DNA from 2 places in the Apilactobacillus intestinapis genome. Region 2 is predicted to be linked to the other one. Evidence: predicted binding sites of a transcription regulator. Region 2 holds the regulator's gene; the other holds the start of a gene.
What was found. The regulator LexA, encoded in region 2, represses DNA repair genes until DNA is damaged. The targets are predictions, from matches to a motif close to CNAACANNTGTTNG.
Positions count from the first base shown of each region.

Region 1: a site for LexA is predicted at 3,959-3,972, ahead of uvrB (excinuclease ABC subunit UvrB). Genes of this name have one in related genera too.

Region 1 covers NZ_JBMHFD010000005.1:61,976-73,500, forward strand. The annotation lists gene hprK (HPr(Ser) kinase/phosphatase) at 1-78, shown strand, start outside; gene lgt (prolipoprotein diacylglyceryl transferase) at 103-924, shown strand; gene ACOMA7_RS04700 (NAD(P)H-dependent glycerol-3-phosphate dehydrogenase) at 946-1,962, shown strand; gene galU (UTP--glucose-1-phosphate uridylyltransferase GalU) at 2,007-2,882, shown strand; gene trxB (thioredoxin-disulfide reductase) at 2,967-3,890, shown strand; gene uvrB (excinuclease ABC subunit UvrB) at 4,044-6,056, shown strand; gene uvrA (excinuclease ABC subunit UvrA) at 6,069-8,924, shown strand; gene ACOMA7_RS04725 (gluconeogenesis factor YvcK family protein) at 9,028-10,014, shown strand; gene whiA (DNA-binding protein WhiA) at 10,026-10,964, shown strand; gene clpP (ATP-dependent Clp endopeptidase proteolytic subunit ClpP) at 11,017-11,525, opposite strand, start outside.
Region 2 covers NZ_JBMHFD010000001.1:123,786-135,310, forward strand. The annotation lists gene ACOMA7_RS00820 (family 20 glycosylhydrolase) at 238-1,383, shown strand; gene ACOMA7_RS00825 (hydroxymethylglutaryl-CoA synthase) at 1,487-2,653, shown strand; gene ACOMA7_RS00830 (nucleoside 2-deoxyribosyltransferase) at 2,663-3,103, shown strand; gene lexA (transcriptional repressor LexA) at 3,100-3,735, opposite strand; gene ACOMA7_RS00840 (DUF896 domain-containing protein) at 3,822-4,079, shown strand; gene ACOMA7_RS00845 (YneF family protein) at 4,150-4,368, shown strand; gene ACOMA7_RS00850 (lysophospholipid acyltransferase family protein) at 4,412-5,035, opposite strand; gene ACOMA7_RS00855 (tRNA1(Val) (adenine(37)-N6)-methyltransferase) at 5,121-5,873, shown strand; gene ACOMA7_RS00860 (GIY-YIG nuclease family protein) at 5,863-6,147, shown strand; gene ACOMA7_RS00865 (D-2-hydroxyacid dehydrogenase) at 6,207-7,205, shown strand; gene rpsB (30S ribosomal protein S2) at 7,365-8,111, shown strand; gene tsf (translation elongation factor Ts) at 8,225-9,100, shown strand; gene pyrH (UMP kinase) at 9,234-9,956, shown strand; gene frr (ribosome recycling factor) at 9,960-10,523, shown strand; gene ACOMA7_RS00890 (hypothetical protein) at 10,546-10,944, shown strand; gene ACOMA7_RS00895 (isoprenyl transferase) at 11,013-11,525, shown strand, end outside.

The DNA.
Region 1 (11,525 bases), on a different contig from region 2:
ATGGGTTATGATGCTACAAAGGTATTTGATGATAACCTAAACAGTTTAATTAAAGAAAATTCAGGTAACAAAAAATAATCCTCTTTTTAGGAAGTGAAAAAAATGTCAATTGCGTTAAATCAAATTGCGTTTAATCTGGGACCTATCTTAGTTCACTGGTACGGGATTTTTATTGCCACAGCAGTATTAATCGCTGTTTACCTTTCGGTTAAGGAAGGAAGAAAACGCGGGATTCAACCAGATAATATATACGATATGATTCTATGGGCTTTGCCAGTGGCAATCATTTGTGCCCGTATTTATTATGTTGTATTTCAATGGTCATACTACAGCCAACATCTAAACGAGATTGTTAAAATCTGGGATGGGGGAATAGCCATCTATGGTGCCTTGATTGGTGCGTTTGTCGTGGTATTCTTATACTGTAGAAGTAAATTAATTTCAGTTTGGTCAATGCTTGATGTGATTGCACCAACTGTGATTATGGGCCAAGGAATTGGTAGATGGGGAAACTTCATGAACCAAGAAGCTTTTGGTAAGATTACCAGCTTAGCGTTCTTGAAGTCTCTACACTTACCAAATTTCATCATTAACCAAATGTTTATTCAAGGATTTTACCGCCAACCAACTTTCTTGTATGAATCACTATGGGACTTGTTAGGATTTGTTCTATTGATGAATCTTCGCCAAGTCCAAGGATTCTTCAAGCGTGGTGAAGTGGTATTATCTTACGTTATTTGGTACTCATTCGGGCGATTCTTTGTCGAAGGGATGAGAACAGATAGCTTAATGCTATTTGGTGGAATTCGAGTTTCACAATTATTATCGATTATCCTATTCTTGGGAGCAATCGGATTAATGATCTATCGTCGCAAAAATGATTCTGATTTGCCTTACTACCTAGATGGTAGCAAGTTACAATAATTTTAAGGAGCTATATTTATTATGGTAGAAAAAATTGCAGTGTTAGGAGCAGGCTCATGGGGCAGCATGCTTGCTAATATTTTAGTTGAAAATGGTAATGAAGTGCGTTTATGGTCATACAAACAATCACAAGTTGATGAACTAAACAACAAGCACACAAACGAAAAATACATCAAAGATTTTACATATCCAAAAGAACTAGTTGCTTACGCTGATATGAAGGAAGCAATTAGAGGTGTTGATGATATTTTATTTGTTGTTCCAGCACAAGTTACAAGAAGTACTGCAAAACAAGTAAACGAAATCCTAGAAGAACTAGACATGAAGGTAAACATTATTCATGGTAGTAAAGGGATTGAACAAAAGACATACAAACGTATGTCAGAAGTTCTGGCTGATGAAATCGATGAAAGTCATCGTAAGTCAATCTCAGTTATTTCAGGTCCTAGTCAAGCAGAATCAGTTGCTAAACACGATATTACTTTAGTAACTACTGCTTCAGAAAACATCAAAGATGCTGAACATATCCAATCATTATTCATTAATGATTACTTCAGAGTTTATACTAATGACGACATCATCGGTGTTGAAATTGGTGCAGCTCTAAAGAACATCATTGCTATTGGTGCCGGTGCACTTTATGGTCTAGGCTACGCTGACAATGCTAAAGCAGCATTGATGACACGTGGACTTGCCGAAATTTCTCGTTTGGGAACTTCATTCGGTGCTAACCCATTAACATTCACTGGACTATCAGGTTTCGGTGATGTGATTGTTACTGCAACAAGTAGTGACTCACGTAACTGGCGTGCAGGGTATCAACTAGGTAAAGGAGAGACCTTAGATGATATCGTTAAGAACATGGGAATGGTTATTGAAGGTATCGCAACTGCAGAAGCTGCATACGAACTAGCCAACCAACGTGGCATTGATATGCCAATTACTTCAGCAATCTACAAGGTATTACACAAGGAAATTACAATTGATGATGCAATTTCTCAACTAATGCACCGTAAGGGTAGAGCTGAATTAGATTAATATTTAAGAAATAGGAAAATACGATAAAATAGGAGTTTATATTCATGAAGAAAATCAGAAAAGCAATTATCCCAGCAGCAGGTTTAGGAACTAGATTCCTACCAGAAACTAAGGCAATGCCAAAGGAAATGCTACCAGTAGTTGATAAGCCAGCTATTCAATTAATCGTTGAAGAAGCTATCGCATCAGGAATTACTGACATTTTAATTATTATTGGTAAGGGTAAACGTGCTATTGAAGATCATTTCGATTCAAACACTGAACTTGAATTGAACCTTGAATCAAAGGGTAAGGATGAAATGCTAAAAGCTGTTAAAGAAACTAACGGTTTGAACATTTACTTTAAGCGTCAAGAACATCCAAATGGTCTAGGTGATGCTGTTCATACTGCTAAGAGTTTCGTTGGTGAAGATCCATTTGTTATCATGCTAGGTGATGATTTGATGACAGATGAAACTCCATTGACTGAGCAATTAATTGACAGTTATGAAGAAACAGGTTCATCAACACTTGCTGTTATGAAGGTTCCTCATGAAGATACATCAAAATATGGTGTTATCAACCCAGCTAAGGAAGTTAGCGACGGTTTATACGATGTTACTAATTTCGTTGAAAAGCCAAACCCAGAAGATGCTCCAAGTGATCTAGCAATTATTGGTCGTTACCTATTAACTGCTGACATCTTTGACATCTTAGAAAACACTAAACCTGGTAAGGGTAACGAAATTCAATTAACTGATGCCATCGATACTCTAAACAAAAAGGGTAAGGTATACGCCCACGAATTCAAGGGTGACAGATACGACACCGGTAACAAGTTTGGTTGGTTACAAACTAACATCGAATTTGGTCTAAAACACCCAGAAGTTTCTGATGAATTAAAACAATACATCAAGGACTTAGCTAAGAAGTTAGATTAAAATTAGTTTGTGTGCAAATTAATGGACAAATGTTTTATATGATAGTAAAGTATCATATATTAATTCAATGAAAGGGGGAGCTTAATTATGGAAAAGTATGACGTAATTATTATTGGTGCAGGGCCTGGTGGAATGACATCTGCACTATATGCTTCTCGTGCAAATTTATCAGTAATGATGATTGACCGTGGTATCTACGGTGGTCAAATGAACAACACTGCTGAAATCGAAAACTACCCAGGATTCAAGTCAATCCTAGGTCCAGATTTAGCAAAAGAAATGTATGAAAGTTCCACAAACTTCGGTGCCAAGTACGAATATGGAACAGTTGAATCAATCGAAGACAAAGGTGATTCTAAGATTGTTAAGACTGACCAAGGTAGCTACGAAGCAGGTGCCGTTATCATTGGTACTGGTTCACAATACAGAAAGCTAGGCGTTCCTGGCGAAGACGAATATGGTGGAAGAGGTGTCTCATACTGTGCCGTATGTGATGGGGCATTCTTCAAGAACCGTGAAGTTGTCGTTGTCGGTGGTGGAGATTCAGCTATCTCTGAAGCACTATACCTTGCAGGTTTAGCTTCAAAGGTTACCGTTATTCACCGCCGTGATCAATTACGTGCACAAAAGGTTATCCAAGACCGTGCATTTGCTAACGACAAGATTGAATTTGTTTGGGACACTAACGTAACCGAAGTTGTCGGTGACAACATGAAGGTTACTGGTGTTAAGACTATCAACAACAAGACAAACGAAGAAGGCGAAATTGCTGCTTCAGGTGTCTTCATCTATGTTGGTAACAACCCAATGACTGAACCTTTCAGTAACTTAAACATTACTGACGAAAAAGGTTGGATTAAGACAAACGAACGTATGGAAACTTCAGTAAAGGGTATCTTTGCTATTGGTGACGTACGTGAAAAAGAATTAAGACAAGTAACTACAGCTGTTGGTGACGGTGGTATTGCTGGTCAAAACGCATTCGAATACGTATCTTCATTACACTAAAAGGTGTGATTAAAAAGACTGGTCTATTGGCCAGTCTTTTTTGTGCCTACAAGGAGAACATTAGTTTTAGAAAGTTTGTTCGTATGTTAGAATATTATTAAACTACAGTGAATGAGCCTAGAGCTCCGAGTTAAAAACAAAGGAGGACTTTGTTTGGAAATAAAACGTGAAGAGAACAATAAATTTGACTTAGTTTCAAAATACAAACCTACTGGTGACCAACCCGAAGCGATTAGTAAGTTAACTAAGGGTGTTTTGGATGGTCAAAAGAACCAAATCTTATTAGGTGCCACTGGGACTGGTAAGACCTTTACAATTTCTAATGTGATTAAAAACGTTAATAAGCCTACATTGATTTTGTCACATAATAAGACACTTGCTGGACAACTATACAGTGAATTTAAGGAATTCTTCCCTAACAATGCGGTTGAATACTTCGTTAGTTATTATGATTACTACCAACCGGAAGCTTATGTTCCATCAAGTGATACCTACATTGAAAAGGATTCTTCAATCAATGATGAAATTGATAAACTTCGTCATGCGGCCACTAACTCATTGCTTACCAGAAATGATGTCATTATCGTCGCATCCGTTTCATCAATCTTTGGATTAGGTAGTCCTAAGGAATACTACAAACACACCATTCCATTGAGTGTTGGCCAACAAATTGAAAGAGACGAGCTACTTAGAAAGTTAGTCGAAATTCAATTTGATAGAAATGATATCGACTTCCAACGTGGTCGTTTCAGAGTGCACGGGGATGTTGTCGACATTTTCCCAGCTTCTGGGGATCAACATGCATACCGAGTTGAATTCTTCGGTGATGAAATTGATTCAATCAAAGAAATCGATACATTGACCGGTGAATTCATTGGTAAGAAAGACGATATCATCATCTTCCCAGCGACCCACTTCTTGACCGATGATCAAAACATGGATCACGCTTTGAAGGGTATCAAGGAAGAAATGAAGGAACAAGTTGCCGAATTTGAAAAAGAGGGTAAGCTACTAGAAGCCCAACGTTTGAAGCAACGTACCACTTATGATATCGAAATGATGGCCGAAATGGGTTACACCAACGGAATTGAAAATTATTCCAGATACATGGACAACAGAAAACCGGGTGAAGCTCCTTACACATTACTAGATTTCTTCCCCGATGATTACTTATTAGTTGTCGATGAATCCCATCAAACATTGCCACAAGTAGGTGGAATGTACAATGGTGATAAGGCCAGAAAAGAACGTCTAATCGAATATGGATTCAGACTTCCAAGTGCTTTGGACAACCGTCCATTGAAGATGCCTGAATTCAAAGAACGTGTTAACCAAGTAATCTACATGTCAGCCACCCCTGGTCCACGTGAACTAGAAGAAACCGCTGAAAAGAATATCGTTCAACAAATCATTCGTCCAACCGGACTATTGGATCCAACTGTTGAAGTGCGTCCAATCATGGGTCAAATGGATGATTTGGTTGGTGAAATCAATGAAAGAATTGCCAAGAATGAAAGAACGTTTGTAACCACCTTGACCAAGAAGATGTCCGAAGATTTAACCGACTATTTAAAGGACTTAGGAATCAAGGTTGCATACCTACACTCTGACGTTAAGACACTAGAACGTACCAAGATTATTCGTGATCTTCGTTTAGGTAAATACGATGTATTGGTTGGAATTAACCTTCTAAGAGAAGGAATTGATGTTCCTGAAGTATCCTTGGTTGCCATCTTGGATGCTGATAAGGAAGGTTTCCTAAGAAATGAACGTTCATTAATTCAAACCATTGGTCGTGCCGCCAGAAATGAAAATGGTGCGGTTATTATGTACGCCGATAACATGACCGATTCAATGCAAAAGGCGATTGATGAAACCGCTAGAAGAAGAAGTATTCAAAAGAAATACAACGAAGACCATGGTATTACACCACATACCATTAAGAAGCCAATTAGGGACCTTATTAGCTACGACAATAATAAGAACGATGATTCTTCAGAAGATCACTCATTTGTTGAATCTGACTTCCAAAAGCTATCTAAGAAGGATCAAAAGCAAATGATTGAAACATTGACCAAGGAAATGAAGCATGCAGCTGCTAAACTTGATTTCGAAAAAGCAGCAGCTTTGCGTGATACTGTCATGGAATTAAAGGGTCAAATGTAAGGGGGCAAAAACTTGCAAAACGATAAAATTGTCATTAAAGGTGCTAGAGCACATAACTTAAAAGATATCAGTGTTGAAATTCCTAAGAACAAATTGACTGTTATGACCGGTTTATCAGGTTCAGGAAAGAGTTCATTAGCATTCGATACGCTATATGCTGAAGGACAACGTCGATACGTTGAAAGTTTGTCTTCATACGCACGTCAATTCTTGGGTCAAATGGACAAACCAGACGTTGATTCAATCGAAGGATTAAGTCCAGCGATTGCGATTGACCAAAAGACCACTTCCAAGAATCCACGTTCAACAGTTGGAACTGTTACTGAAATTAACGACTACTTTAGATTGCTATGGGCACGTGTTGGAACACCAATCTGTCCAAACGATGGAACCAAGATTACTAGACAATCAATTGATCAAATGATTGATGAAGTCCTTTCTCTTCCAGAAAGAACCAAGCTTCAAATCTTATCACCAGTGGTTAGACAACAAAGAGGTCAACACAAGAAAGTTATCGATAAGATTAAGCGTGAAGGTTTCGTTAGATACCGTGCTGACGGAGAAGTTCACGAAATTGAAGATGACGTTCAACTAGACAAGAACAAGTATCACGACATTGAAATCGTGGTTGATAGAATCATCGTTAAAGATGGTATCAAATCTCGTTTATCAGACTCACTTGAAACCGCATTGAGACTAAGTGACGGTTATGCCGTTGCCGACTTGATGGGTAGGGGTGACAACTTAATTTTTTCCGAACACTACGCATGTCCACTTTGTGGATTTACAGTTAGTGAATTGGAACCACGTCTATTCTCATTTAACTCACCAATTGGCGCTTGTCCAAGCTGTGATGGTTTAGGGATGAAACTAGAAGTAGACGAAAGTTTGGTTGTTCCTGACAAGGATAAAACGTTAAACGAAGGGGCAATCGAACCCTGGAATCCAATTAGTTCCAAGTTCTATCCAAGCTTGCTAGAACAAGCCTGTGAAGCATTTGGTATCGATATGGATACTCCGTTTAAAAAGCTTCCTAAGAAGCAACGTGACCTAATTTTATACGGTTCCAACGGAAAAGAATTCCACTTCCACTTCAACAGTAACTTCGGTGGAATTAGAGACACCGATGCACCTTTTGAAGGGGTTATTAACAACATTGACCGTCGTTACAAGGAAACTAACAGTGATTTCACCAGAGACCAAATGCGTCTATATATGACTGAATTAACATGTCAAACTTGTCACGGTTTCCGTTTAAACAGAGAAGCACTAAGTGTGAAGGTTGACGGATTAAACATCAGTGAAGCAACCGACCTAGACGTTGTTAAAGAACTAAACTTCTTCTCTCAATTGAAGTTCGGTGAAAAGGATAGTGTTGTCGCTAAACCAATCCTAAAGGAAATCATTGATCGACTAACTTTCCTAAAGAACGTGGGATTGGATTACCTAACACTTTCTAGAACTGCCGGAACACTATCTGGTGGTGAATCACAACGTATTCGTTTAGCTACTCAAATCGGTTCAAACCTATCAGGAGTGCTATACGTATTGGATGAACCATCAATTGGGTTACATCAACGCGATAACGACCGTTTGATTTCTTCACTAAAATCGATGCGTGACTTGGGTAATACCCTAGTTGTCGTAGAACACGGTGAAGACACTCAACGTTCTGCCGACTACATTGTTGATATCGGACCAGGTGCCGGAACCAACGGTGGTAAGGTAATGGCCGTTGGAACTCCCGACGAAGTGGCTCAAAACGACAACTCATTGACTGGTCAATACCTATCAGGTAAGAAGTTCATTCCAGTCCCATTGAAACGTCGTAAGGGTAACGGTAAGAAGATTAAGGTTACTGGCGCTTCTGAAAACAACTTGAAGAACGTTACTGCCGAAATTCCATTAGGTGAGTTTAACGTCGTAACTGGTGTTTCTGGTTCAGGTAAATCAACATTGATTAACCGCATTGTTAAACGTGCGATTGCCCAAAAGCTAAACCATAACTCCGAAAAGCCAGGTAAGTACAAGTCAATCTCTGGATATAAGAATATAGATAAGCTAATTAACATCGACCAAAATCCAATCGGAAGAACGCCTCGTAGTAATCCTGCTACCTATACTGGAGTGTTTGACGACATTAGAACATTGTTTGCTGAAACAAACGAAGCTAAACTTCGTGGTTACCAAAAGGGTCGTTTCAGTTTTAATGTTAAGGGTGGTCGTTGTGAAACCTGTCATGGGGATGGAATTCTAAAGATTGAAATGAACTTCCTACCAGATGTTTACGTACCTTGTGAAGTTTGCCATGGTAAACGTTACAACGCCGAAACACTGGAAGTTGAATACAAGGGCAAGAACATTTCTGATGTCTTGGACATGACTGTGGATCAAGCACTTGATTTCTTCTCATCAATTCCAAAAATTACTAGAAAACTAGAAACCATTGATGAAGTAGGACTTGGCTATGTTCAACTTGGCCAATCAGCAACTACCTTGTCTGGTGGGGAAGCGCAAAGAATGAAGTTAGCTTCTGAACTATACAAAAAGTCAGCTGGAAACAACTTATACATCTTAGATGAACCAACCATTGGTTTACACACCGATGACATTAACCGCTTGTTAGTTGTCCTACATGAACTAGTCGAACAAGGCAACACTGTTTTAATTATCGAACATAACCTAGACGTGATTAAGACAGCCGATCACATTATCGACCTAGGACCTGAAGGAGGAGATGGTGGTGGTGAAATCATCGCTACTGGAACTCCTGAAGAAATCGTCAAGGTGAAGGAAAGCTATACTGGTCAATATTTAAAACCAGTCCTAGAACGTGATACCAAACGAACTAAAGAAGCAAGAAAATAAAAAAGCGTGATGACACGCTTTTTTATTTGTGTTTGAAATGACACGCCCGGGTATGTGTGTTATACTTTCTTAGTTGAAAAAATTGAAAGGAGGAAACGATTTGATGAAGGACAATCAGGCGAGAAAAAGCGTTGTCGTCATTGGTGGCGGAACTGGTTTACCAGTTATTTTAAATAATCTAAAGAACGAAAATATTGACATCACTGCGATTGTGAACATCTCAGATGATGGTGGATCGTCAGGTCGTTTGCGCAATGAAATTAATATTGTTCCTCCTGGAGATATCAGAAATGTCTTGGTATCATTATCTAATTTGTCAAAGGACAAGCTAGACTTGTTTCAATACCGTTTTAAAAAGGGCGATCATTTCTTGTCTGAACATTCGTTAGGTAACTTAATCATTGCCGCAATGACAGAAATGAAGGGTGATGTGAACGTCGCCGTTGAAGCACTAAGTCAGATGATGGAAATCACTGGTAAGATTTATCCAGCCACCAACGAAAAACTACAGCTTTGCGCCGAGTTCGATGATGGTTCAACCATGACCGGTGAATACGAAATCACCTATGCGGATAAAAAGATTAACCGTGTTTGGGTAGAATCCAGTGACAATCAAGACGAAATTCCGCATGCCAATCAAAAGGTCATTGATGCCATTTTGGCCGCCGACCAAATTGTTTTAGGTCCTGGCAGTCTGTTTACCAGCATCTTGCCAAACCTAATGATTAAGAACCTAGGAAAGGCCGTTTTAGCGTCTAAAGCACAGGTGGTATACATTTGTAATATCATGACACAAAAGGGTGAAACAGACCATTTTTCAGACGCTCAACACGTTGAAGTTTTAAACCGTCATATGAAGTCCAACTTCATTGACGTCGTAATCGTAAACAAACAACCAGTTAATACTGATCTAATTAATCGAGAAGTGTTTAACGAGATTGAAAATCCGGTTAAACACGATGAAAAAGCAATTCAGGCAATGGGATGTGAATGCATCTACGATGACTTCTTAATGTTAAGTCACCAAGGGGCATTCCATGATGGAAAAAAGGTTGCCGATACATTATTCAAACTGGTTTCAAAAAGATAGGATGATTAAAAATGTCATACGCAAGTGACGTAAAAAAGGAACTAACGACTCTAGAAGTTCATAAGGAAAATGCCAAGGCAGAACTAATGGCATTAATTCGAATGAACGGATCAATTTCGTTAGCCAATCGTAAAATTATTTTAAATATTCAAACCGAAAATCCAGCCATCGCTCGTCGTATCTATAAGTTGATTTTAGAATTCTACGAAGTGGAAAGTAAGCTTGTTGTTAGAAAGAAAATGAAGTTAAACAAGAACAATGTCTACGTCGTAAGAATCGCTAACCAAGCGCAAGCAATCCTAGATGACTTAGGGATTTTTGATAACTACCAAATCGTGGAAAGAGTGCCAATTGAATTACTGAAGGATGATTCCCAAGTGAGATCATATCTAAGAGGGGCCTTTTTAGCTGGGGGTTCTGTGAACAACCCAGAAACTTCCAGATACCATCTAGAAATCTACTCATTGTACGAAGAACACAACGACATGATTTCAGAAATGATGAACAAATACGAATTGAATTCCAGAACTACCGATCGAAGAAGTGGATACATCACATACTTGAAAGAAGCAGAAAAGATTGCTAACTTCTTGCAATTAATTGGTGCAACCAATGCGATGTTGAAATTCGAAGATGTCAGAATCATGCGTGATATGAGAAATTCTGTGAATAGATTAGTAAACTGTGAAAATGCTAATATGAACAAGGTTGCTAATGCTTCAACCAAGCAAATTTCTAATATTCAATTCATTGATGACACCGTCGGATTGGATAAGTTACCTGAAAAACTATACGAAGTTGCCATCACCAGAATGAAGATGCCAGAAGTTAGTTTAAAGGAATTAAGTGAATCATTGCCAAGTGGGGCGATTTCTAAGTCAGGAATCAATCACCGTTTGAGAAAGATTAATGAATTCGCTGATAAAATCAGAGAAGAAGCCGTTTCATAAAAGGACACAAAAAAAGACGTTAACCAAAGTTAACGTCTTTTTTATTATCTAATTATTTTCTTTCAGAACTGTTAGTCATGATGCTATCAATCAATCCGTAGTCGACAGCCTCTTGAGCGCTTAAGTACTTATCACGTTCAGTATCTAGGTTAACCTTTTCAATTGATTGACCTGAGTTTTGAGCTAAGATTTCGTTGATCATCTTTCTAGTCTTTAAGATTGATTCGGCAGCAATAGCAATTTCAGTTTGTTGACCTTGAGCACCACCAGAAGGTTGGTGAATCAATACTTCAGAGTGAGGTAGAGCAAAACGCTTACCCTTAGTACCTGAAGAAGCCAAGACACTGGCCATTGATGCAGCCATACCCATAACGATAGTTTGAACATCAGCCTTGATGAATTGCATAGTGTCGTAGATTGCCATACCGGCTGTTACAACACCACCCGGTGAGTTGATGTATAAGTAGATGTCTTTTTCAGAATCTTGTGCATCTAGGAATAATAATTGAGCAATGATGGTGTTTGCCATGTTGTCTTCAATTGGACCAGATAACATAATAA
Region 2 (11,525 bases):
ATAAATAAACAAATACTCCAATCTAATGTTACTATTAAACCTATATAATGATACCATATTCGACCATATCATTATAGATGACAATAAAACAAACATTTAAATTAGATTTAAGATTAAAGCACTATTATTAACATGTAACTATTTCATAATGATTACAAAATATGAAAATAGATAGATTTATGAAATTTTAATGCTATACTAAAAAATATAATAATCGCAAAGAAAAGAGTGGTGATTATGCCGAAAAAAAGATATTTAATCGTGGGAGCAGTTCTTGCCCTAATTTTGATTTTTGTTCAAATGGGTGCACTTTCTAAAAAGACCTTAGCAGCGACTAATAACAATACTAAACGAATCGGTTTGTCATTAGATTGTTCAAGAACATACTACGCGCCATCAACAATTAAGAAGTACATTGATTTACTTAAAAAAGATCATGGTACATATCTTCAACTTCACTTAAATGATAATGAGAGATATGGTGTGGAAAGTTCTACTTTAGGTCAAACCGTTAAAAACTCATATGAAAAAAATGGTGTTTACTACAACAAAAAGACCAAGAAAGCATTTTTAACTAAGGATCAATTATTGGACATCATTCAATATGGTTATATGAACGGAATTGAAGTTATCCCAGAAATTGACCTTCCAGGTCATGACCAATCAATCATCAAACTTCTTTCATACACATCTGCTGGGAAGAAGTTAGCTAAACAATTGGATAACAAAGATGGTTATAACGAAATGTACTACCACAAGAAGGCAACTCTAGATTTTTCTAAGAAACTTTTGAGTGAATACGTTGGATTATTACCAAAGGGATACCACATTATTGTTGGTGCCGATGAAATCACCATTAATAATCGAAGTGACCAAAATGCGGCTGTTAAATACATCAATGCAATTGATGATTACGTTAAGCAACATAATTTAAAACTTGAAATGTGGAATGATAGTTTCCATAAAGCTGTTTTAAATAAATATCACAAGGATATTTTGATTAATTACTGGAGTTTAACTGGTGAGGTTAGTTCAAGTAAGGACCGTAAAGATAACATCAGAATGCGTGCCACTTTGCCTGAACTAAACAAGGCCGGCTTTAAGACAATCAACTACAATAATTACTATCTTTACATGATTACAGATCCTACTTCATTCACAAAAGAATCCAAGAAGATTTGGACTAGTGAATTTAAAAAATGGAAGATGAGCATGTGGAATGACCAATCCAAGAAGAATCTTGCTAAGAGCAAGAACAATATTGGAGCTGCATTCTCCATCTGGGGTGAATATCCTAACCAATACACAGGTGAACAAACCTATCAAAAAACTTACTACTATGCTGATGCATTCTTAAAGGCAAAGAAGCAATTTGAAAAATAAAAAGACGCACTTAACGGTGCGCCTTTTTGTTATTTCTTTTGTGAAGAATGTTGTTTCATAGTACAATTAAAATAATATTTATATGAAAGTGTGGATTATCATTATGAATGTTGGAATTGACAAGATGAGTTTTTACTCATCAGATATGTATTTAGATATGGTCGATCTAGCTAACGCTAGAAACGAAGACCCAAACAAGTACTTGATTGGAATTGGCCAAAAGAAACAAGCTGTAATTCCCAATACCCAAGATGTTGTCACAATGGCAGCAAATGCTTGTACCAAGATTATTGATGATGATAATCGTAAAAAAATTGATTTAATTATTTTTGGAACAGAAACAGGGGTAGATAACTCCAAATCTGCTGCTATTTACTTACAAAACATGTTAGGCTTAAGCCGTCGAGCTCGTGCTTTTGAAATAAAGCAAGCTTGTTATGGTGCTACTGCTGGTCTTCAAATGGCCAAAGAATATGTGCAAAACCATCCTGAAAGACAAGCCCTAGTAATTGGTGCCGATATTGCTAGATACGGTATTAAGACACCTGGTGAAGTTACTCAAGGTGGGGGTGCCGTTGCCATGGTAATTTCTGCCAATCCTTCAATTGCCGAATTCGATGGCCCAAGTACATTCTATTCTGATGATGTAATGGATTTCTGGAGACCATTGTACAGAACAGAAGCCGTTGTTGATGGTCACTATTCAAACGATGTTTACGTTGATTTCTTTAAGAAGACATGGGATGAATACAAGGAAATCACTGGTCAAACCATTGCTGATTTCAAAGCAATGACATTCCATTTACCTTATCCAAAGATGGGAATTAAGGCACTAAGATCAATCATTGATGAAGCCGATGAAGGACAACAAGCTAACTTGAAGAAAGAATTCGAACAAGGTCGTATCTACAACGAAAACGTTGGTAACCTATACACCGGTTCATTGTATTTGAACTTCCTATCATTAATTAATAACTCAGATGATTTACAATCTGGTGATCGTATTGCGTTATTCAGTTATGGCTCAGGTGCACAGGGTGAATTCTTCCCAATGAAACTAAAGGATAACTTCAGAAACGATGAATTAGCAAAATCATTAGATGATGCTTTGAAGTCAAGAAAACAAGTTTCTGTTGAAGAATACGAAGAAATCTTTACTAACTGGATTCCAATCGCTGATGGTGATATCAAGTTGGATACTAGTAATGATAAGGCGGAATTTTTCCTTGAAGGGGTAAAAGACCACCAAAGAATTTATGGAAGAAAGTAGGAGACTGACATGAAATTATATTTAGCAGGACCATTTTTTGATGATGAACAAATTGACCGTATTCAAAGAATTGAAAAGGCATTGGATAACAATCCTTCAGTTTCAGGATACTTTAGCCCAAGAAACTCAAATGTCAACGACGGGGCAGAAATTGGTAGTAGCCAATGGTCTAGAGATGTTTTCCAACTTGACGTGGATGAAATAAAAAAAGCTGATGCCGTTATCGCGATTATCGACTTTGTAGACGACAATGTTGACAGCGGTACAGCTTTCGAAATTGGGTATGCTTATGCAATTGATAAACCAGTTGTTTTATTCCATGAAAAAGATGCGATTGTTAACTTGATGTTATCAAACGGATCTAAGTCATATCTAACAAAGGTATCCGATGTTGAAAAGTTCGATTTCAAAGAAATGCCTGAATATCACTACGAAGGTGAAGTATTTTAAAAAATACTGTCACGGTATAATCCAACAACCTTACCAACGATTGATACTTGATCCAAGATGATTGGAGCCAAGTTATCGTTCTCAGGTTGTAGGCGATAGTGATCAGATTCCTTGAAGAATCGTTTGCAAGTGACTTCGTTTTCATCAGTCATTGCAATAACGATATCACCATTTTCAGCAGTTGATTGCTTTTTAACGATGACTTTATCACCGTTTAAAATACCGATGTTGATCATACTTTCACCTTGAATGACTAACATGAAAACATCATCTGAGTTTTCGTATTGGTCAGGCATTGAGAAGTATTCTGATGTATCTTCAACCGCTAGGATTGGTTCACCAGCAGCAACGGTACCTAAAACAGGGATTTCACCAGGGTGTGTGTTAACCCCAATTTTCTTAAGACCATCTTCGGTAATTTCAAGCGCTCTTGGTTTAGCGGGATTCTTAACGATAAAACCCTTCTTTTCAAGGCGACTTAAATGACCGTGGACGGTTGATGTGGATGAAAGATTAACGGCTTCACCTATTTCTCTTACTGTAGGAGGATAGCCTTGGCTATTGATTCTTTTCCAGATAAATTCTAAAATAGCTAATTGTTTAGAAGTCTTTTCTTCTTTTGAAAAAGTCACATAAATACCCCGTTTCTTGTAATATAATAGCTTTAATATAGCATAACGGGAAAATAAAAACAAATGTTCGTAAAGGAGATAATGAAATGTCAGAAGCAGAAGATCCAATTTTAAAGAAACTTATCCCACGTATTAATGAATTAGCCCACAAAGCTAAGGAAAGTGGATTGACTAAGGAAGAAGAAGCTGAAAGAGCTGACCTTAGAAAACAATACCTAAAACGCTTTAAAGAAAACATGAGAAGCCAAATTGAAATGGTTCAAGTTTTCAATAAAGAAGGTAAAGAAGTTACACCAGAAAAGGTTAAGGAAGTTCAACGTAAAAAAGGTTTACGTGACGATTAAAACTTTTTTTGAATTTAATAATTAAGTTGTGTAAAATTAATAATAGTAACTAACGGGAGGAGGAAGAATTATGTCAACATTCTTATGGATTATCCTAATTCTTTTAGCTTTAATCGTAGGTTTGATCGGTGGATTCTTCATGGCACGTAAGTACATGGAAAAATATCTTAAAGATAATCCCCCAATTAACAAGGATCAATTAAGAGCAATGATGCTACAAATGGGTCAAAAACCTTCAGCTAAGAAGTTAAATCAAATGATGAACAGTATGAAGGCTAACGCCAAATAAATAAAAAAAGACTTAATTCAAAAATTAAGTCTTTTTTTATTGCTTATTTTTCTGATGATGGGTCAACATACTTAAAGTCAGGATTAATTTCTTTATCTAACTTATCGAAAGCATCTTGCATTTGTTGTTCGACTGCTTTTTGACCTTCTTCATTTAGCTTGATTGATTTGTCCAAGTAGATAGGGTCACCAAAGTTGATGACAGCTTTCTTACGTGAGAACAAACTCTTAAAGGTAAGTGGACCTTGGTAAACAGCTGGAAGTAAAGGTGCTTTAGAAAGCTTGGCGATTAAAGTAGCGCCACCTTTTAGTGCTTGAGAATGTCTAGTTCCTGAAGGGAAAATGATTAGTGACTTGTCAGAGCTTTGAAGAATCTTAACAGGTTCCTTAATTACTGATGGGCCAGGATTTTCACGATCAACACTTAATACGTTTGCATGTCTTAATACGTATGCTAAAAGTGGGTTTTTGAATAGTTCCTTTTTAGCGATGAAAGCAAATTCTTTAGGACTTGCTGCTAGGGCAAAGTACAATGGGTCAAACCATGTACGGTGCGGTGCAACTAATATGTAATTGCCTTCCGGAATTCTTTGTTTGTTTTCAAACTTAGGCATTCCGTTAATTGGATATAAAATGATTCTACATAAGAACTTTAAAAAAGAATACATTAAATAAACTCCTCTCGTACTTTATTATTTAATAGTATTCTATTATTATTGATTTATGCAAGAAAAAATAAGGTGGAATATTCAAGTGGACGATGTTTTAAAGGAAAACGAAAGAATAGATCAACTATATAGTAATGATATAAAGATAATTCAAAATCCCGAAGTGTTCTCATTCTCATTGGATGCGGTACTTTTGGCAGACTTTGCTAGGTTGCCCAAGAAGAGTACTTCAAAGACTGTCGATTTGTGTGCCGGCAATGGTGCAGTTGGGTTATTTATGTCACATAAAACCAATGGGCATATTTACGAAATTGAACTACAAGACAAACTGGCTGACATGGCAAAACGCAGTGTTAGTTTAAATAACTTAGACGACAAGTTGACCGTGATAAACGATGACCTTGATAATACATTTGATTATGTGGACAAGGATTCTGTTGACGTGATAACTTGTAACCCACCTTATTTTCCCGATTTAGAGGACAGTAAGAAGAATCCAAATCCATACCTAGCAATTGCTAGACATGAAATCACAACTAATTTAGACAAAATCCTAACCGTGTGTGAGGGACTTTTAAAGACAAATGCTAAAGCGTTCTTTGTTTACCGTCCTGATCGCATGCTAGAACTATTTGATGCCATGCAATCTCACAACGTAATGCCAAAAAGGATTCAATACATTTATCCACGTGAGGGAAAAGAATCAAACATGATTCTAGTTGAAGGAATCAAAGCGGGGAAGAATGGTGGAACCAAGGTACTACCACCAATTTTTGTTTATAGAGATAATTCAAACGAATATACAGATTTTGTAAGGAAGATTTTATATGGAGAATAAGTTTTATATGTATGTTTTAAAGTGCGGGGATGATTCACTATATGGTGGATACACGACTGATTTGAAACATCGATTAGAACAACACCAAAGTGGAAAGGGCGCCAAGTACACCCGCAATCATTTGCCAGTCGAAATGATATATTCCGAAAGTTTTGACAATAAACATGATGCTTTGAGTGCCGAGTATCATTTTAAACATCAGAGCAGAACTAAGAAGTTAGAATACCTAAATGAAAATGGGGTAAATTTATCTAAATACGGTCTAAGCCTTTAAGACACGGTGTTAAGTGTTATAATTCTAACTGTAACGATGAATATTTGGAGGTTTTTGTATTGAAAATTATTGCTTATGGAATCAGAAATGATGAAATGCCATATTTAAAAGAATGGGAACAAAAAAATCCGGAAGTAGAAGTAAAGGTTGAAACCAAATTACTTGATTCATCAACTGTTGAAGAAGCTAATGGATTTGATGGTGTGGTTGCTTACCAACAAAAACCATACACTAAAGAAATTTTAGATAAATTAGGTAGTTTTAACATCAAGTACCTATCACTAAGAAACGTTGGGGTAGATAACGTTGATGCTGATGCTGCAAAAGCAAATGGAATTACTGTAACAAACGTTCCAGCATATTCTCCAAATGCAATTGCTGAACTAGCAATTACTGAAATTATGAGATTACTAAGAAATACAAAACGTTTTGAAGACAAGCAACGTTCAGGTGACTTAAGATGGGCTCCTGAAATTGGTCAAGAATTAAACTCAAAGACCGTTGGTGTTTTCGGAACAGGTCGTATTGGTCACGTATTAGTTGATATCTGTCGTGGATTCGGCGCAAAGGTGATTGCATATGATCCATTCAGAAACCCTGAACTAGAAAAACAAGGTATCTACGTTGATACTCCAGACGATTTATACAAACAAGCTGATATCATTTCACTACACGCACCAGCCGTTAAGGAAAATGAACACATGGTAAATGAAAAGACTTTATCAGAAATGAAAGATGGTTCATACATTATTAACGCTGCGCGTGGATCACTAATTGATACTGACGCGTTAATCAAGGCTTTAGATTCAGGTAAACTAGCAGGTGCTGCTTTGGATACTTATGAATCAGAAGTAGGTGTTTTCAATGTTAACTTTGATAGTTTCGATGATATCTCAGATGATCGTCTAAAGAACCTAATGAGCAGAGACAATGTTTTGATTACCCCACACATTGCTTTCTACACTGAAACAGCGGTTAGAAACATGGTTACTCTATCATTGGACGCTAACAGAGACCTTATCAACACAGGTAAATCAGATAAGATTGTTAAATTGTAATATTTAGCTTGATAAATGTTGGAGTTTAATATACAATAATATTCGGTATTTATTACCAATTCACACCTGTCATGACAACTCAGATAGTGCTATTTCTTGATAGTTTCTGAATTGATAGATTGACGGGGAGGAAAAAACTATTTTTGGAGGGCTATTAACATGGCTGTTATTTCTATGAAACAATTACTAGAAGCTGGTGTCCACTTCGGTCACCAAACTCGTCGTTGGAACCCTAAGATGAAGAAATACATCTTTACCCAACGTAACGGAATCTACATCATCGACTTACAAAAGACTGTTAAGATGATTGATTCAGCATACAACTTTATGAAGGATGAAGCTGCTAAGGGCGCTACTGTACTATTTGTTGGTACTAAGAAGCAAGCTCAAGACTCAATCCAAGAAGAAGCTGTACGTGCAGGTCAATACTACGTTAATCACCGTTGGTTAGGTGGAACTTTAACTAACTGGGACACTATTCAAAGCCGTATCAAGTACCTAAAGGATCTTAAGAAGATGGCTGAAGATGGTACTTTCGAAAGACTACCTAAGAAAGAAGTTGCTCTTCTAAAGAAGAAGACTGACAAGCTTGAAAAATTCCTTGGTGGTATCGAAGACATGCCTAAGATTCCAGATGTTATGTTCATCGTTGACCCTCGTAAAGAACAAATCGCTGTTCACGAAGCTCACAAGTTAAACATTCCTATCGTTGCTATGGTTGATACTAACACTGACCCAGATGACGTTGATGTTATTATCCCATCAAACGATGACGCTATTCGTGCCGTTCGTCTAATTACTGCTAAGATGGCTGACGCTATCATTGAAGGTAACCAAGGTGAAGAAAATGTTAGCGAAAGCACATTCGAAGACACTAAAGATGAAAATGAAAGTGAAGACAAGTAATATTTTTTAAATATTGATTTTGTTTGAACACTTAGGCTGACTCATGTTTTTGGACCGATAAGGCCTGGGATGAGTCGGCCTTTTTTAATATAAAACTTAAGGAGGCCATAACAATGGCAAAGATTACTGCTGCTCAAGTAAAAGAATTACGTGAAAAGACAAGTGTAGGTATGATGGATGCTAAGAAAGCTTTAGTTGCTTCAGATGGTGACGAAAAGAAAGCTCTAGAATACTTACGTGAAAAGGGTATCGCAAAAGCTGAAAAGAAGAGTGACCGTGTTGCCGCTGCTGGTTTAACTCGTGTTGTTACTCACGGTAACGATGCTGCTATCGTTGAAGTTAACGCTGAAACTGACTTTGTTTCAGGTAACGATGACTTCAAGAACCTAATTGATTTAATCGCAGCTAAGATTGTTGAAGCTAAGCCAGCTGATGTTGAAGCTGCTTTAGCACTTGACGTTGATGGTGAAACTGTTAACGACAAGATCATCAACACTACTCAAATTACTGGTGAAAAGATCACTCTACGTCGTTTCGTTGTTTTAACTAAGAACGATGACGAAAGCTTTGGTCACTACCTACACAACCAAGGTCTAATTGGTGCCTTAGTTCAAATTCAAGGTGTTGACGAAACTGTTGCTAAGCACGTTGCAATGCACATTGCTGCTACTAAGCCAGAATACCTAGACAGAAACGATGTTCCTCAAGACAGATTAGAAGCTGAAAGAGAAGAACTAAAGAAGGAAGCCCTACAAGAAGGCAAGCCTGAAAACATCGTTGAAAAGATGGTTGAAGGTCGTCTAAACAAGTTCCTTGCTGAAATTAGTTTAGCTGACCAAGAATTCGTTATGGACTCAGACAAGACTGTTGCTGAATACGTTAAGGAAAACGGCGGTCAACTAAAGGCCTTTGTTCGTTACGAAGTCGGTGAAGGTATCGAAAAAGAAGAAACTAACTTTGTTGACGAAGTTAACTCACAAATCAAATAATCAATGAAAAAGGATGCGGATACGTATCCTTTTTTTATACATATTTATAATTAAATAATTGCGGTTATAAACTGTTTTTAAATTTCATATTATGCTAAAATTAAATTAACGATCATGTAATGGAGGAAATTCGATGTCTGACTTAAAATATAAGCGTATTGTTTTAAAGCTAAGTGGTGAAGCACTTGCTGGTGATGAAGGTCACGGTATTAACCCACCTGTAATCAAGAAAATTGCGCAAGAAGTAAAAAATGTTTACGAACTAGGAATTCAAATTGCTATTGTTGTCGGTGGCGGTAACATGTGGCGTGGAGTAGCTGGTTCAAAAATGGGCATGGAAAGAACACAAGCTGATTACATTGGAATGTTAGCAACTGTTATGAATGGTTTAGCATTACAAGAAAACTTAGAATCACTTGGTGTTCCAACAAGAGTTCAAACCTCAATCGAAATGAGACAAATTGCTGAACCATATATTCGTAGAAAGGCAGTTCGTCATCTTGAAAAGAATCGTGTCGTTATCTTCTCTGGTGGTACAGGTAACCCATTCTTCTCAACAGATACAACTGCTGCTTTACGTGCTGCTGAAGTACATGCAGATGCTATTTTAATGGCTAAAAACGGAGTTGATGGTATTTACTCAGCTGATCCTAACAAGGATCCAAATGCTGTTAAATTTGATGAATTAACTCAAATGGATATCATTAACAAGAACCTACAAGTAATGGATACTACAGCAAGTTCATTATCAATGGACAACGATATTCCATTAGTAGTGTTTAACTTAAATGAATCCGGCAACATTGAAAAAGTTGTTAAGGGTGAAAAAATCGGAACTACAGTTAAGGGGAAATAAAGTATGGCAACTCAAAATGAAATTTTAGATACAGCAAAAGACAAGATGCAAAAGTCAATTGCATCATTAAGACAAGAATTAGCAAGTATTAGAGCAGGTCGTGCTAACGCCAGTCTATTAAACGGTGTTACTGCTGAATACTATGGTGCACCAACACCATTAAACCAAATTGCTTCAATCACTGTTCCTGAAGCTAGAGTTATTATGGTTACTCCATATGACAAATCAGCTCTAGATGATATTGAAAAGGGAATCCTTGAAGCTGATATTGGTATTAACCCAGCTAACGATGGTGATAACATTCGTTTAGTTGTTCCACAACTAACTGAAGAACGTAGAAAAGAAATTTCTAAGAAGGTTAAGGCTGCCGGTGAACAAGGTAAAGTCGCTATTAGAAATGTACGTCGTGAAGCTATGGACGCTGTAAAGAAGGGTAACAAGAACGATGACTTTACAGATGATGAAACTCACGCACTAGAAGATAAGGTTCAAAAGTTGACAGATTCACAAATCAAAGATTTAGATGACGTTATTGCTGCCAAAGAAAAGGAAGTACTAAACGGATAAACTAATAAAAGGGGATGTCACCATGCAAGAACAAGAAGTTACACCAGGTACAGAGGAATTCAATAAGATGGTTTTCAAACTATCTGAAAGTATGAACGATGATACCAAGCAAGCATTGTCTTACAATGGTAATCAACTTGAAGAAATTCAAGATGGAATCTATGTTATGCCGGTATATGTTACTGACGATTTCAACATCTTTTTTGTGGTTTCACAATTAATTGAAGATGATTGGATTGTTGCGTTTACTGAAGCAACAATTGAAAATGAAACTGAAATTACAGATTTAAGTGATCCAATTCCTACGGGTGAAGGATTAAATCTTTTAGGTGAACATAGTCCAAACGACGCTAACCAATTATTAAAATATTTCGAAACTTTAGTAGAAGCTAAACGTGGCGAATGGAGATTAATCCAATAAAATAACTTTACAAATGTGGGATGAGGATTGTTTCTCATCCTTTATTTGTACTAATAGGCGAGGTATATATGTTTAAGTTTAAGAAAAAAACTACCACAGAACTTGACTACAATAATATTCCCAAACATATTGCCATTATCATGGATGGAAATGGAAGATGGGCCCAACAAAGACATTTGCCAAGAATTGCTGGACATAAAAAGGGAATGAACGTTGTAAAGGACATTACAAAAGCAGCTAGTGATTTAGGTGTGAAGGCATTAACTTTGTACGCCTTTTCTACCGAAAACTGGAAACGTCCGGATCAAGAAGTTAACTACTTGATGGATTTACCAGAGAAATTTTTCTCTACTTTTGTACCAAATTTAGTAAAGAATAACGTTAGAGTTAACGTTATGGGATATGTAGATCAATTACCTAAGTCTACACAAAAGGCCATCAATGATGCTGTTGAGGACACTAAGAAATGCGATGGAATGATTTTGAACTTTGCTTTAAACTATGGAAGCCAGGACGAAATCGTTACAGCAGTTCAAAAGATTGCTCAAAAGGTATCTGATGGAAGTTTAAATGTCGATGAC